Regions from separate parts of the Paramixta manurensis genome, predicted to be linked through region 1. Evidence: predicted binding sites of a transcription regulator. Region 1 holds the regulator's gene; the other holds the start of a gene.
The links. The regulator ArgR, encoded in region 1, controls arginine synthesis, uptake and breakdown. The targets are predictions, from matches to a motif close to ANTGAATAAAAATACANT.

Region 1 (7,835 bases):
TGTTGACGCGTTATCAGAATACGCTAATTCAAATCTAAATCTTCGGCCGGTCTTCCGGCCATTTGCATGGTTTTATCCCACGAAGCCGCTTGGTTCATAAAAAGCCTCCGTTTTGCCAACTATACTCAGATGTGAAAGCGTTAGCCTCTGCGCTAATGGCGTTCACTGGAAGTGAAAGCCCACATCGGTACGGGTTGTAATCATTCGGGCAGTGGTGCCCGGCTTAGCTTTGCGGAGCGGCCAGCATGAAAAAAGAGAGTTTCGATTTTGATGAGATAGTCGATCAGGCGCATTTTTATCGTCAATTTAATGAGCGGTTCACGTTGACGGAAAGGGCGGTGTTTGATTTGGATAGTCTATGGGATGTGGTAACCGAGTCATTATTACCGCTACCGGTGGAGATCGAGTTTATTAATTTGGGGTCGGGACAGAAACGCCGTTACGGCGCGCTGATTTTACTGTTTGACGAAGCTGAAGAGGAACTGGAGGGGCAATTCCACTTCAACGTTCGATAAAGGCAGTGGCAAAAAGGGCCCCGGCGAACGGGGCCAAAGGGTTCGTCAGTTGACGAGGAATTACTTATATAGCTCAGCAGTGGCGTGCCAGCTATCACCGGTGCGGGCTTCAATAATGCGATACGCACTGGCACCTTGTTGATCCGCTTTCTGTGAAAGCTGTTGGCGATAATCCATCGGTGAACCACCGACGCCGCTTACGGTAATAGTTCCCACAGATTGCAGATTTTCGGCCTGTTGGTTAGTGAGTAACTGTGCAGCGGAAGCGCCGAATGTTACCAGGGAAAGCAGGCTTAAGGTTGCAAGGGTTGTTTTGATTTTCATTTTTCATCTCCTCTTATAATCAACAACCTGCGGGCTACAACATAATGACCGGGTCGTCGATGTCGCACGGGCGGGCGCATAACCCGCGCCGTGGATATTATTTGTAAATTTCAGCGGTCGCGTGATAATTGCCATTGTTACGCGCTTCAATTACGCGGTAAGCGCTGGCGCCTTGTTCATCCGCTTTCTGTGACAGGCTCTGACGAATGCTCATCGGTGAGCCATCAATACCGCTAACGGAAATGGTACCGACAGATTGCAGGTTATCGTTGGAGACCTGTTGTTCGGTAACCAGATTGGCGGCGTTCGCGCCAAAAGAAAGTACGGAAGCCAGGCCTAAAGCAGCAATTGCAAATGTCATTTTCATGGTGATATCTCCTAAATAATGTGAGGCAACCGAAAGGGCTTAATCGCGTTTTTTATACTTGGGGTTGCCGGTTTTCATCTATGCCGTGGTAATAATTCGCTTATTTGTACAGTTCAGCCGTAACGTGGTAGTTACCATTGTTGCGTGCTTCGATAATGCGGTATGCCTTCGCACCTTGCTGATCGGCTTTTTCGCCCAGCGCTTGGTGGATATCCATCGGCGCGCCATCAATGCCGCTTATGCTAACGGTCCCGACTGACTGCATATCTTGAGCTTGTTCCGCATTAATCGATTCTGCTGCAAATGCGCCAAATGACAGGACGGAAAGAATGCTCAGGGTGGCAATAGTAGTTTTAACGTTCATGTTTATTTCCTCGTCTTCTGTTTTTATCTTTTTGTTTAGTGTGATTTGCATCACGAAAATAAGTATAGATCTAATAACGTGAGAAATTAATACTCTGCTAATAATTTTTTGAGGGGATACTTTGGTAGGGAACCACTTTTTAATAACCTATCGTTATAAAAAAAGCGTATATTTTGCCCACTTTATGTTAATTCCATGTAAAAACAGCAACATGTCGCACTTGAGCTATTCGTGCTCAATTTTGTGGTTGATCACGCTATGAGAAAAAAACTCGCTGGGAAGAACGGTGGGTTTTTAACGAAAAGGGAGCATTAACTGCTAAATGCAACGTAGTTTACGGATTAGCGGCTCGGATATTACCTGAGAGCGGCCGCATTTTAGAGAGGCCACTTGCCAGCGTAAAAAGGGTGAAAAAGTAACCGACAGGTTAACTGCCGGTTTCATTGCGGTGTCTTATAGCTCTTGTTCGAATAACACCAGAATGGCGTCGTAGAGCTGGCGGACGGTAAATTCACGCGCGGGCGTCATAAAAATGGTGTCATCCCCGGCGATGGTGCCGAGAATACCTTCCGCTTTACCGAGTGAGTCAAGCAGACGAGCGATTAACTGCGCCGCGCCAGGGCTGGTGTGGATCACGACCAACGCATCATTGTAGTCAATATCCAATACCAGGTTTTTCAGTGGGCTGGTGGTGGTGGGCACCCCTAATTCGGCCGGCAAACAATACACCATTTCCATTTTGGCGTTCCGGGTACGCACCGCGCCAAACTTGGTCAGCATACGCGAGACTTTAGACTGGTTAATATTGTCGAACCCTTCATCTTGCAGTGCGGCAACAATCTCGCCCTGAGAGCTGAATTTCTCTTCTTTAAGCAACGCTTTGAAAGCCTTAACCAGGTTTTCTTGTTTCGATGGGTTACGCATAGTCTACCGATATCAAAGTAAAATAAGGAGGCCCCGCCCGGCGGGTTATAGATTATTATGCATTTAAGTGAATGATTATGCAACTTTGCAGGCAGTAATTCCATTTAGCACTGCTGCGGGAGGCGCATTCTAACAGACTTTCTTCGCGTTGAGAATTTCTCCACCGCGCATAATGATGGGCGGGGAAGTGAAGAAATTGTTATAAAATTGATGTTGTTCTGGTGCATGTGTAGGGTGTAATGTAACCGCCGAATAATGTGCCTGCATGCTGCTACGATCGGCTCCAAACCTGTACGTAATGCGGTCAATCTCACCCGTTTACGGAGCGTCATAGATAATACGCCCGCAAAACGATGATACCGTCCTCGCTATTGCCTTCCAGGTCGATTATGGTCGTAACCAGATGGGTTCCCGGCACTTTTCTGCTCACAATAATAAGGAGTTTAGGATGAAAGTTGCAGTTCTCGGTGCAGCCGGTGGTATTGGTCAGGCGCTTGCACTTCTGCTGAAAACCCAGTTGCCCGCGGGTTCAGAACTCTCTCTGTATGATATTGCCCCGGTTACGCCAGGCGTTGCGGTAGATTTAAGCCACATCCCAACATCCGTTAAAATTGAGGGATTCAGTGGCGAAGATGCCACACCTGCATTGCAAGGCGCGGATGTGGTTCTGATTTCCGCCGGCGTGGCGCGCAAACCAGGCATGGACCGTTCTGATTTATTCAATGTTAACGCCGGCATTGTGCGTAACCTGATTGAGCAAGTGGCGAAAACCGCGCCGAAAGCGCTGATTGGTATCATCACCAACCCGGTTAACACCACGGTAGCGATTGCGGCCGATGTGCTGAAAAAAGCCGGTGTTTACGACAAAAACAAACTGTTTGGCGTAACCACGTTGGATATTATTCGATCCAATACGTTTGTTGCTGAGTTGAAAGGTAAACAGCCGACTGAGCTGAATGTGCCAGTGGTTGGCGGTCACTCAGGCGTGACGATTCTGCCGTTGCTGTCGCAGATTCCAGGCGTGAGCTTCAGCGAACAAGAAGCGGCAGATCTGACTAAACGTATTCAGAACGCGGGTACTGAAGTGGTTGAAGCAAAAGCCGGTGGCGGTTCAGCTACGCTCTCTATGGGCCAGGCGGCGGCACGCTTTGGTTTATCGCTGGTACGTGCATTACAGGGCGAAAGCAATGTCGTGGAGTGTGCCTACGTTGAAGGCGATGGCGAATATGCGCGTTTCTTCTCGCAGCCATTGCTGCTGGGCAAAAATGGCATTGTTGAGCGTAAACCTATCGGTACTTTGAGCGCATTTGAGCAGAAATCGCTGGAAGGAATGCTGGACACGCTGAAAAAAGATATTCAGCTGGGTGAAGATTTCGTTAAATAAGCCCGTCACTACTGTTGAACAATATCAAGGGAGCCTTATGGCTCCCTTCTTTGTTATTAATCGCCTGATTAATTCTGGATCGGATATTCCATTATCGTCACCGGCAAGGTGAGTTTTTGTCCGTTGCGGATAACCTGAACATTAATCACCGAGCCCGGACGGATTTCAGCCACCTGATCCATCGTTTCCTGGGCGGATATCGCCGGTTTACCGTTAACGCTAATAATGACATCGTTGGTTTGTATCCCGGCCCTGGCCGCTGGACCGCCGGCCGCCACATCACTGACGGTAATGCCCTGAATACGATCAAGGTTGCCACCCTGACCATGTAGCGGCGGCACTTCACGTCCGGTGATACCGATATAACCGCGAATAACCCGGCCATCGCGAATCAACTTATCCATAATTTTTGTGGCGAGCGGAGTAGGAATAGCAAACCCAATGCCTTCAGGCGTTTCGCCATCATTACTTTTATCGAACGAAAGGGTATTGATGCCCATCAGCTCACCCAGCGAGTTGATTAACGCGCCGCCTGAATTCCCGCGGTTGATAGAGGCGTCGGTTTGTAGAAAATTCTGTCGTCCTGAAGGGCTTAAGCCCACGCGCCCGGTGGCGCTAATAATCCCCTGCGTGACGGTTTGCCCGAGGTTATAAGGGTTCCCGACTGCCATCACGATATCGCCTACGTGTGCAGTACGCTTCGGATTAATCGGTATCACGGGTAAATTCGAGGCGGTAATTTTCAGCACTGCCAAATCTGTCAGGCTATCTGACCCGACCAACATGGCTTCTAAGAAACGCCCATCTTGCAACGCGACAATAATTTGATCGGCGCCATTAATCACATGACGATTAGTTAGAATGTACCCTTTTTCATTCATAATCACCCCCGAGCCGAGAGTGGTAATGCCGCGACTGTTGCCGCCGCCGCTGGCGCTGCGATTATAAACGTTAACCACGGCAGGAACGGCTCGGCGTACGCCCTGATTAAAGCTGAAAGGGGTCTCGTCCGCGCTGTTTTCTGGCGCAGATAATAATTTGCTGCCTGTCCTCAGCGCTGGCAAGGTCGCGAGGAGGATACCCGCAACGATCAGGCCAAAGACCACTGAACGCAAGAGTTTAAGAAACATGGTGATAAGTTATGCCGGGAAAGAACGGAAGGCAGGATAACATGAGTTGCGCGGACACACACGAGGTTGTGTCCGCGCCGTTATAGATAACGACCTAACGCAGCAGTAAATAGATACTTTCGTTTCCGCGTACTACGTTTAACGCCAGCACCGGCGGTTTAGCCGCCAATACTTTACGCATGTCGCTGAGGTTTTGAACCCGCGTACGGTTTACGGCAATGATCACGTCATCTTTTTGCAAGCCGACCTGCTCCGCCGGCGTGCCTTTAGCCACCGCATCCACTTTTATCCCTTTATTGCCATCTTTCAACTGCCCATCAGTCAGCGTCGCGCCCTGCAAGGCAGGAGACATCAGGGCGGCACTGGCCGTGGTCTGTGAGCTGGCATCAAGCTTAACGGTCACGGTCAGCGGCTTCCCTGCGCGCAGCAGGCCGAGCTTGACCTCTTGACCCGGCGGAGTGGTACCGATTTTCACCCGTAGCTCACCGAAGCTACTGATCGGTTTGCCCTCAATGGAGGTAATAATGTCGCCCGCTTTTATACCCGCATTGGCGGCGGCGGATTTCGGCATCACTTCAGAAACAAAGGCGCCGCGTTGTGCGTCAACATTAAAGGCCTTCGCGATGTCGGCGGTCATCTCGGTACCTTTAATGCCTAACTGCCCGCGTTTCACTTCGCCATACTTAATCAACTGCTGGGCCAGGTTGACTGCCATATTGCCTGGGATGGCGAAACCGATGCCAATATTACCGCCGCTGGAAGCGAGAATGGCGGTGTTAATGCCAATCAGTTCACCATTCAGGTTAACCAGCGCACCGCCGGAGTTGCCGCGGTTAATTGCCGCATCGGTCTGAATAAAGTTTTCCAGCCCTTCTAAATTAAGCCCGCTGCGCCCCAGTGCGGAGATGATACCCGAGGTCGCGGTTTGCCCCAGCCCGAACGGGTTACCGATCGCAATCGCGAAATCACCGACTTTGAGTTTATCGGAATCAGCCACTTTTATCTGAGTGAGGTTCTTCGCTCCCTGGAGCTGAATCAACGCAATATCGGTTTGCTCATCATGACCAATCAGTTTTGCGTCATATTCGCGTCCGTCACCGAGTTGCACACTGATCTTATCCGCGCCGTTTACCACATGGTTATTGGTTAACACGTACCCCTTCGCGGCATCAATAATCACGCCGGACCCGAGGCCTTCAAAAGGCTGAGGTTGACTATCGCCCGGCGCCTGACCAAAGAAACGTTTTAGCGGCTCGGGAATATCCTGACTTTGATCGTCAGTTGAAGTGCCTTCAACATGCACGCTCACCACTGCCGGTAACACCTTTTCCAGCATTGGTGCCAAACTTGGCAGCGGTTGACCCTGGATTTGAGCGGGAAGCGAAGCCACAGCCTGCGGCGCGGTGGCTAAACTCATGCCAATACTCAATGCTAACGCGCTTAACAATAATGATTTTTTCTTCATCGCTACGACGCTCTCGCTACAGAAAATGGGGGATAAATCGACGGTTACCTAACGCTTGTGACAGATTAACGGCCCAAGGGTTCGACGGCAGGCATCAATAATAAGAAGGGGGCGGCATGGCGCCCCCGAACAATTAATCGCGCGTCGGACGCTCGTTACGCAATAAACCTGATGCGCCGTCAGAGTAATCTCGCGGCATTTGTACCGGCGCCTGATCGTTATCTGCTTCCGCTTCGGTTAGTTGATAAGCAAACGGGTTTTTCTCACCCGGCAGATTCGGCAGCAGATCGTTAGAACCCTTCGCCATATGCTGATAAAGCTGACGGTAATCACGCGCCATGTTATCCAGCAATTCCGCGCTGTGGGCAAAATGGTTGGTCAGTTCTTCGCGGTAATCTGCCAACTCCGCTTTAGTTTTTTCCAGCTCATACTGCATGCTACGCTGCTCACGCAGCTTTTTGTTGCCAAACCGTACCGCAACCGCGCCGATAATAATGCCAATCACTAAACCAATCAGCCCGTATTCCCAGGTCATAATGACTCCCGTATTGTGTTCGTTGTTCCGTAGGGCGTTTCCACTTCAATAATAGCCACTATAACCGCTAATCTTATGGAAGTGGAATCCTGTGGCTGCATCGCTTAGTGTAGAACGGCCTTTTTTTCGACAAATTACCGCGTGACAGACTATTTTTTCAGGGAATGTGATTTAACCATGCAAACGACCTCTCCTTTAGTGCTCTACCAGCAAGCGTTACGTAACGATGGTTTTCAGGCCGATGACATTCAGCAGCAAGCTATTACTCGCTTAGACGGCATCCAACAAGCGTTGATTGGGGCAACGAGCGCAACGGGTACGCCAAAAAAAGGCTGGTTCGGGCGGCTAAATAAACTGATGGGTAAAGCAGAAAACCCTGCTCATGAACCGGTACGTGGGTTGTATATGTGGGGCGGCGTTGGGCGTGGGAAAACCTGGCTGATGGATCTGTTTTTTCAGTCTATTCCTGGCGAGCGGAAATTACGTCTGCATTTTCATCGTTTTATGCTGCGGGTGCATCAAGAACTGACCGAATTGCAGGGGCAAACCGATCCGTTGGAAGCGATTGCCGATGGTTTTAAAGCGCAGACCGATATCCTCTGCTTTGACGAATTTTTTGTTTCAGATATTACCGACGCGATGTTGTTAGGCACTTTGATGGAAGCGCTGTTTGCCCGTGGCATTACACTGGTGGCGACCTCTAATATTCCACCTGACCAGTTGTATCGTAATGGCCTACAGCGTGCACGTTTCTTACCGGCAATTGAGCAAATTAAACGCTACTGCGAGGTAATGAACGTTGATGCCGGTATCGACTATCGTCTCCG
Region 2 (7,835 bases), 1.4 Mb from region 1:
CTCATACTCACGCCGCCAATCAGATCCGACTCGTTTTGCGTTTGCGCTAAAAAGCGCGCCGCCGCCGAAGTTGCACCTTTGGTCGATAACGCAAACACCGATGAGCCGCGCGCGGCGCGACTTGTAAACGCATCGGCATGAATCGAGACAAAGAGATCGGCGCGTTGCCTACGCGCTTTGGCAACCCGCACTTTAAGCGGGATAAACACATCTTCATTCCGCGTCATATAAGCGCGCATCGCGGGCTCTTTATCAATCAACGCCTTCAGCTTACGCCCAATCTTGAGCACAATATCTTTTTCACGCGTGCGCATTTTACCGTGCGCACCGGGATCTTCACCGCCATGCCCCGGATCGATCATGATAACGATCGGACGATCGCGCCCTGCTTTTCCCGGTAGCGGCGCGGGCCCCGGCTGTGATTGCTCTAAATCGCCCTTGTTATAGTCTTCCAGCAGCGCTAATAACGGGTCGCCTTCGACACTGTTTTTTGCCGGATAGAGATCAACCACCAGACGATTTTTGATGCCCGCCACCGGATCAAGGGTAAACAGCTTCGGCGTGACGCTCTGCTTTAACTCCAGCACAATCCGTACCGTATTCGCATCAAACTGCCCTACGCGCGCGCTTTTTATATAGGGATCGTCTTTGCGTACCAGGTCATGCATTCCTTTCAACACCTGGTTCAGATGAAGATGCTCAATATCAATCACCACCCGTTCCGGGTTGCTGAGTGCGAACTGCTTGTATTTTAGCGGTACGCTGGATTCGAGCGTTAACCGTGAATAGGTGGATGAAGGCCAGATACGCGCGGCAACCACATGGCTGCCGGCTGCGAAACCGACCCGGCTTACGCTAAGTAACCAGACCGCACCGACGCCCTGCAATAACCGGCGACGGTTGAGATAAGGATTAGATTCGGACATGCCGCTCCAACAATACTGTGATATGTCTAAAAAAACGCCAAGTATAAAAATATGCCGAAAACTTTAACCAATACGCGTATTCATGTCACCCCAAAAAAGTTAGAAAATGCAGCGTATTAGGGTGGACCGCGCGATTTTTTCTGGTGAAAGCGCCGCTAATTGCCACTTGCATCATTGACAATAAAAGAATAAAAATACAGAAATTACGAATAAAAATGCAATGAGGGTTAGCCGTGAAGGAACGTAGTACCGAATTGGTTCAGGGATTCCGCCATACCGTCCCCTACATCAACGCTCACCGAGGTAAAACGTTTGTCATCATGCTAGGCGGCGAAGCCATTGAGCATGAAAACTTCTCCGGTATCGTGAATGATATTGGCTTATTGCACAGCCTGGGTATCCGCCTGGTCGTGGTGTATGGCGCTCGTCCACAAATTGATAGCAGCCTTGCCGAACACCAACTCGAACCGATTTACCATAAACATACGCGCGTGACCGACGCCCAATCTTTAGAGCTGGTGAAACAGGCGGCTGGCCGTTTACAACTGGATATTACCGCCCGCCTCTCAATGAGCCTGAACAATACGCCGTTGCAAGGCGCGCATATTAATGTGGTTAGCGGTAACTTTATTATCGCTCAGCCGCTCGGCGTCGATGATGGCGTCGATTACTGCCACAGCGGGCGCATTCGCCGTATTGATGAAGAAGCGATCCATCGTCAACTGGATAGCGGCGCGATTGTTCTGCTCGGGCCGGTTGCCGTTTCGGTTACTGGCGAAAGTTTTAATCTCACCTCTGAAGAGGTCGCCACCCAACTTGCCATCAAGCTGAAAGCCGAGAAAATGATCGGTTTCTGCTCCGAACAGGGTGTGATCAACGATGAAGGTGCGATTATTTCCGAACTGTTGCCCAATGAAGCGCAAACCCGGATTGAAGCGCTGGAAGCGCGTGGCGACTATCTCTCCGGCACCGTTCGCTTTCTACGCGGCGCGGTCAAAGCCTGCCGCAGCGGAATACGTCGCAGCCATTTAATCAGTTATCAGGAAGATGGCGCGCTGTTACAAGAGCTATTCTCGCGTGATGGTATTGGTACGCAGATCGTGATGGAATCAGCCGAGCAGGTTCGTCGGGCAACCATTAATGATATTGGCGGCATCCTTGAGCTTATCCGCCCGCTAGAACAGCAAGGCATTTTGGTGCGGCGCTCACGCGAACAGTTGGAGATGGAGATTGATAAATTCACCATCATTGAGCGCGATAATCTGACCATTGCCTGCGCCGCGTTATACCCTTTCCCGGAAGAACAGATAGGCGAAATGGCCTGCGTGGCGGTGCACCCGGACTATCGTAGTTCTTCCCGTGGCGAAATGCTGTTGCAACGCGTTGCGCTTCAGGCACGCCAGATGGGGCTGAAAAAGCTGTTTGTGCTGACGACCCGCAGCATCCACTGGTTCCAGGAGCGCGGCTTTACGCCCGTCGATATTGAAGTGCTGCCAGAGAGCAAAAAGCAGATGTATAATTATCAGCGTCGCTCAAAAGTGTTGATGGCTGACCTGAAATAACCGCGCTTTCGCGCGGTTTATGACAACCGCGCCAGTAACCCGCTGCGACGCTGCGTGCGCGCTCTAACCGCACGGGCAAATACCGCGTCGTCGGCATACAGCGTTAAACGCTGGCGCGCGCGCGTGATAGCGGTGTAGACCAATTCTCGCGTTAACACCGGTAAAAAGTGGTTCGGCAGCACCAGCGCCGTGTGCTCAAACTCCGAACCCTGCGATTTATGTACCGTCATCGCCCATGCGGTGTCATGCACCGGTAAGCGGCTAGGTTGTACCGCTTTGATACTGCCATCCGGCAGCGAAAAAAAGACTTTTATCTCTCCTTCACCATCAGGCATGGCAATACCAATATCGCCATTAAATAACCCAAGCGCGCTATCATTACGGGCAATCATTACCGGGCGCCCGCTATACCACTTGGTCGGCCCCAGCGGGCGCTGAATCAGGTGGTGCCTTGCCAGCGCGCGCTCAATACTGCCATTTAACCCGGCGACGCCAAACGGCCCCTCACGTAATGCGCAGAGTAGTTGATAGCGATTAAAAGCATTGAGAACTTCACGCGGCGGCGCGCCCTCTTTAATCAGCCGGAGCCAGGTGCCGTAGCCTGCTACGCTATCATCCAGCAACTGCTGCCACGCATCGGCACTATTCAGCGAAACACGTGAAATATCAGCAAACCCGGCGTTAAACGTCTGATTAACCCGCGCCACATCACCGGCATTGACCGCCAGCGCCAGTTGGCCGATGCCGGAGTGCTCATCGAAACGGTAACTTTTGCGTAGCAAACAGATACTATCGCGGACGTGGCTTACGCCTTCGCTATCGGTGCCCTCAACCCGGCAGCCGGTCAATTGCGACAGTTGTGCCGCCCACGCCACGCTATAACCGGCCTCCGCGCAGCGGCAAATATCGCCGAGCACCGCACCCGCTTCTACTGACGCCAATTGGTCACGGTCACCAAGGAAGATCACCCGCGCGTGAGCAGGTAGCGCTGAGATCAAATTCGCCATCATCGGCAAATCCACCATCGAGGCTTCATCCACCACCAAGACATCCAGATGCAACGGATTACCGGCATGATAGCGCATGCGCTGACTATTCGGCTGTGCGCCAAGCAAGCGGTGTAAGGTGGTTGCCTCTGCCGGAAATTTCGCCAGTTCACCCTCTTCCAGCGCCAGCGCCCGGAGCGCTTTGCCTAACGACTCGGTTAAACGCGCTGCCGCCTTACCGGTGGGCGCCGCCAGTTGGATACGCAGCGGCGTTGGCGTCAGGCGAATCAACGCCGCCAGTAACTTCGCTACCGTGGTGGTTTTCCCGGTTCCGGGCCCGCCGGAGATCACTGAAACTTTGCGGCTAATCGCCACCGCTGCGGCAATTTTTTGCCAATCTTCCGGTTGTTGCCCGAATAAGGTATCCAGCACACTTCTGAGTGCCGGATAGTCATTGGTGGGCTCCCTCGCTGCCGTGCTGATGAAATCTGCAACGCGCCCCTCGCTATGCCACATACGATTGAGGTAAAGATTTCCCTGCGCCAACACCAGCGGCGTTGCCTGCGTGCCATCGCTGACGGCATGACTACCCAACAATATTTGCGCCCAGGCCGTCGGCGCGCCCGCAGCCTGCCACAGAGCGGATGCCAATGCTGGCTGACGCCCGGCAAAAAGTTGCGCTTCGGTTAAGGCTTCCAGCGGCAGGCAAACATGCCCTTCGCCGGCTTCGGCGCTCAGCCAGGCGGCGGCCAGCATTAAGGCTGGCTGCGTCTCATCCGCCAGCATATGGGCGAATTGCAGATCGAGTGGCCGTATTAGCCGTTTGTCTACCGCTTCACGCAGCAGCCCACTCACACCGGTCATGACACCTCTCCCTGGCCTGCGAACAACCTATCTAACGCCGTCACAAAGGCGACATCTGGCCGCGTGTAAAACACGCCATTTTGCCCTTCCCCTGGCTGTATGCCGCGCAGGAACAGATAAAATACGCCGCCAAAATGGCGCTCGTAATCGTAATCCGCCAGACGATGACCTAAATAGCGGTGTAGCGCCAGCGTGTACAGTTGGTATTGCAAATCATAGCGATGATCAACCATCGCCTGCGCCATGGCCTGTGGCGTGTAGGCCGCCGATTCGCCGCCAAGCCAATTGGATTTATAATCCAGCAGGTAATATTTCCCTTGCCAGCAAAACACTAAATCAATAAAGCCTTTTAGCATCCCCTGAACTTGGTGGAAGTTAAGCGCCGGGGCTTGAGCGGAAAGCGAATCAAAATCACGCATTAACCGATCGAGAGACGGCGCGGTCAACATTTGGCTGAGCGGCAGATAAAACTCCAGTTCAGCTTTACACTGCGACGGCGTCAACTGATTCAGACTGACGCCGTCATCATTCAATGGCGCGCTCAAAATCTGTTGTAGCCACGCCATCAATATCGGTTGCCACTCCAGACTGAACCCGGCCCGCTGTAACTGTTCTGCCAGCCAGGTTTCATCAGGCGGCTGGGTAAAATCCAGGGTTTCAAACAAACTATGCAAAAAGGTACCTGGCGAAGCGCCACGCGGAAAGCTGTGGGGAGTGAGCATGGGCTCACTTACTGCCGCCGACTCGCCGACCGCATCCACATCAAATCGCGGTTGCATATCCACCAGGTTACCGGAACTGTGTTGCTGCAATCCCGAATAACTGGTGACACGCCAATCGTCATTCAAACGTCGCGATAGCACCGAACTACTCAGCCGGGAACCTGGCGCAGTTTGCGGTCGCCACGGCGCGCTATCCGGCTCACGGTTCGCCGCCAGCGCAATGGCTTCATTGGTCATCTCTGCCAGGGTTTGGGCCAGGTCGGCGGCGTTCATCGCCTCACCGCGTTGGATCAGAAACCCCAACGCACTCTTATGCAGATCGCTTTCGCCCTGTTTTTTGCGATTGCCTTTGACCAGCGGAGCAATACCGACGCTGCAGTGCCAAACCGAACGGGTTAGCGCTACATAGAGCAGACGCAAATCCTCCGCTAAGCGTTCCTGTTCGGCCAGTTGACGACTCTCTTCATCGTCTTGCAAATCCAACAACGCCTCATAGGTATCACGGTGGTGATAAATACCTTGCGACGCTTCGCGGAAGTTGGCGGCAAACGGCAGCCAGACCAGCGGATATTGCAGACCTTTCGATTTATGGATGGTAACGATTTGAACCAGATGACGGTCGCTTTCCAGACGCAGTTGCTGATTTGCCGCCTGGTTATTCGGTTGTGCGATTTGCTGCGCCAGCCAACGCACCAGCGCATGTTCGCTATCAAGCTGCGCCGACGCCTCCTGTAATAGTTCACCCAAGTGCAGCACATCGGTCAAACGCCGTTCGCCGCTTTCAGATGCCAGCAGATTTTCCGCAATATGCCGGTTCACCATTAAGTCACGCAGCATGGGTAACACGCCACGCTTTAGCCAGACCTGACGATAGCGGTCAAATTCATCGACCAACCGATCCCACGAGGGTTCATGCTGGCTGAGCGCATCAATAGCGGCAGCATCCAGCCCCATAATACTGGTTGCCAATGCGCTGCGTAGCGCGCGCTCCTGTTCCGGCGCCAAAACCGCCTGTAACAGCCAGAGCAACTCACGCGCCTCGGGCGTGGTGAACACGCTGTCACGATTCGAAAGGTAAACCGACGGGATCGCTAACCCATTCAGCGCTTCGCGCATTACCGCCGCTTCTCCACGACTACGCACCAGTATCGTGATATCCGATGCGCGCACCGGACGGCGTTGCTGCTGGTTGCCAATCAGCGCCGTACCCTGCTGACCGGCACGCAGCCAGTCGCGGATTTCCCCCGCGCACTGCCTCGCCATCCATTGTTGGTACTCACTAACACCAACGCCGTCGCCCGGCTGTAGCCACAGGCGCAGCGCAGGTTGTTGTTTGTCGTTGAGAGTAAAACTCAGCGAACTGTTCGGCGTGGCTGCCTGTACCGGCAGAAAGGGAATATCGCTAAACAGAAACGAATTATCCAGCCGGGAAAAAAGCTGATTAACGCTCGCCACCATCGCCGGAGAGGAACGCCAGTTTGTCTCCAGCGTGTAGTGTGCGCTAACTTCAGAACGCGCGCGCATATAGGTAAAAATATCCGCGCCGCGGAAAGCGTAAATGGCCTGTTTAGGGTCGCCAATCAGTAGCAGTGCGCAGCCTGGCTGGCGCAAATAGAGCGTGCTGAAAATGCGATACTGTTGAGGATCGGTATCCTGGAACTCATCAATCAGTGCCGCCGGATAGCGTTGCCGAATAGCGGCGGCCAGCGCCACACCGCCCGGCTGATGCAGCGCTTCATCCAGCCGGCTGAGTAAATCATCAAACCCCAGTTGCGCGCGTAACTGTTTTTCCTTGCGCGTAGCGAAACGAATTTCCGCCAGCGCACGGGCAATCACCAAATCGCGCAGCGTAAGCGGCTCCGCCAGAAAGTGCTCAATCACCTCAAAGAGCGGATGCTCAGGTGCGGCGCCTTTTTTGGTTTTCTCCCGCAAGATGCTTTGCGTAAACCGCTCCAGCTCTTTCGGCACGCTGTAATCATCGGTTTCTTGCTGCGCCCAGAGGGTTATTTTCTCCAGCCAGGTTGGCAGATGTTTTTTGCTGTAACTGCGTTTATCAACGTCGCTGCCGTCAATAATGCTGTATACATCCTGCGCAGCGCCCAGCCAGGCCGCTTTGAGTTGCTCAATACGCGCCAGCAGTTTTTCATGGCGCTGTTCAATGGTTTCATCACTCGGGGGAGGATATTTTAGCGTCGGTGACTCACCTTGCAGCCACGGCGAAAGCGTAGTGAGTAATTGCTCAGGCCCGCTCCACTGTTCCGCGATAACCCGCGCAACCGTTAACGGTAACGGATAACAGTGACGCCGCCAAAAATCAGCCGCCGCCTGACGCCGTAGCGCGTACTCATCCTCAATCAATTGCTGTTCAAACAGCATGCCAGATTCAAATGCATTTAGATTGAGCATGCGCTGGCAAAAACCATGAATGGTAAAAATAGCGGCTTCATCCATTTGCCGTTCGGCCGCCAGTAACAGTGAAGCGGCCTGAGGCAAATCATCAATGTCATTCAGCAGCGCAGCAAGCATGACGTTGTTACTGCCGCCACGTACACAAGCCAGCCGCAAGTCATGAATATTCTGACGAATACGCCCACGTAACTCTGCGGTGGCGGCTTCGGTAAAGGTCACCACCAGAATCTCTTCGACCGACAGCGGGCGAGAAAACGCGTGCGGCCCGCCAAGGCCGAGCAGTAGCCGTAGGTACAGCAAGCCGATGGTAAATGTTTTTCCGGTACCGGCTGACGCCTCAATCAACCGGTCGCCAAACAACGGCAA

Region 2: argA (amino-acid N-acetyltransferase) is a predicted target of ArgR. The motif match lies at 1,131-1,148, and genes of this name have one in related genera.

What each region holds. Positions count from the first base shown of each region.
Region 1 covers NZ_CP054212.1:476,315-484,149, forward strand. Annotated here, with positions in the region: gene aaeB (p-hydroxybenzoic acid efflux pump subunit AaeB) at 1-38, shown strand, start outside; gene PMPD1_RS02330 (barstar family protein) at 246-515, shown strand; gene yhcN (peroxide/acid stress response protein YhcN) at 576-839, opposite strand; gene yhcN (peroxide/acid stress response protein YhcN) at 937-1,206, opposite strand; gene yhcN (peroxide/acid stress response protein YhcN) at 1,307-1,570, opposite strand; gene argR (transcriptional regulator ArgR) at 2,024-2,494, opposite strand; gene mdh (malate dehydrogenase) at 2,943-3,878, shown strand; gene degS (outer membrane-stress sensor serine endopeptidase DegS) at 3,947-5,008, opposite strand; gene degQ (serine endoprotease DegQ) at 5,103-6,473, opposite strand; gene zapG (Z-ring associated protein ZapG) at 6,607-7,008, opposite strand; gene zapE (cell division protein ZapE) at 7,186-7,835, shown strand, end outside.
Region 2 covers NZ_CP054212.1:3,734,855-3,742,689, forward strand. Annotated here, with positions in the region: gene amiC (N-acetylmuramoyl-L-alanine amidase AmiC) at 1-926, opposite strand, end outside; gene argA (amino-acid N-acetyltransferase) at 1,160-2,488, shown strand; gene recD (exodeoxyribonuclease V subunit alpha) at 2,506-4,338, opposite strand; gene recB (exodeoxyribonuclease V subunit beta) at 4,335-7,835, opposite strand, start outside.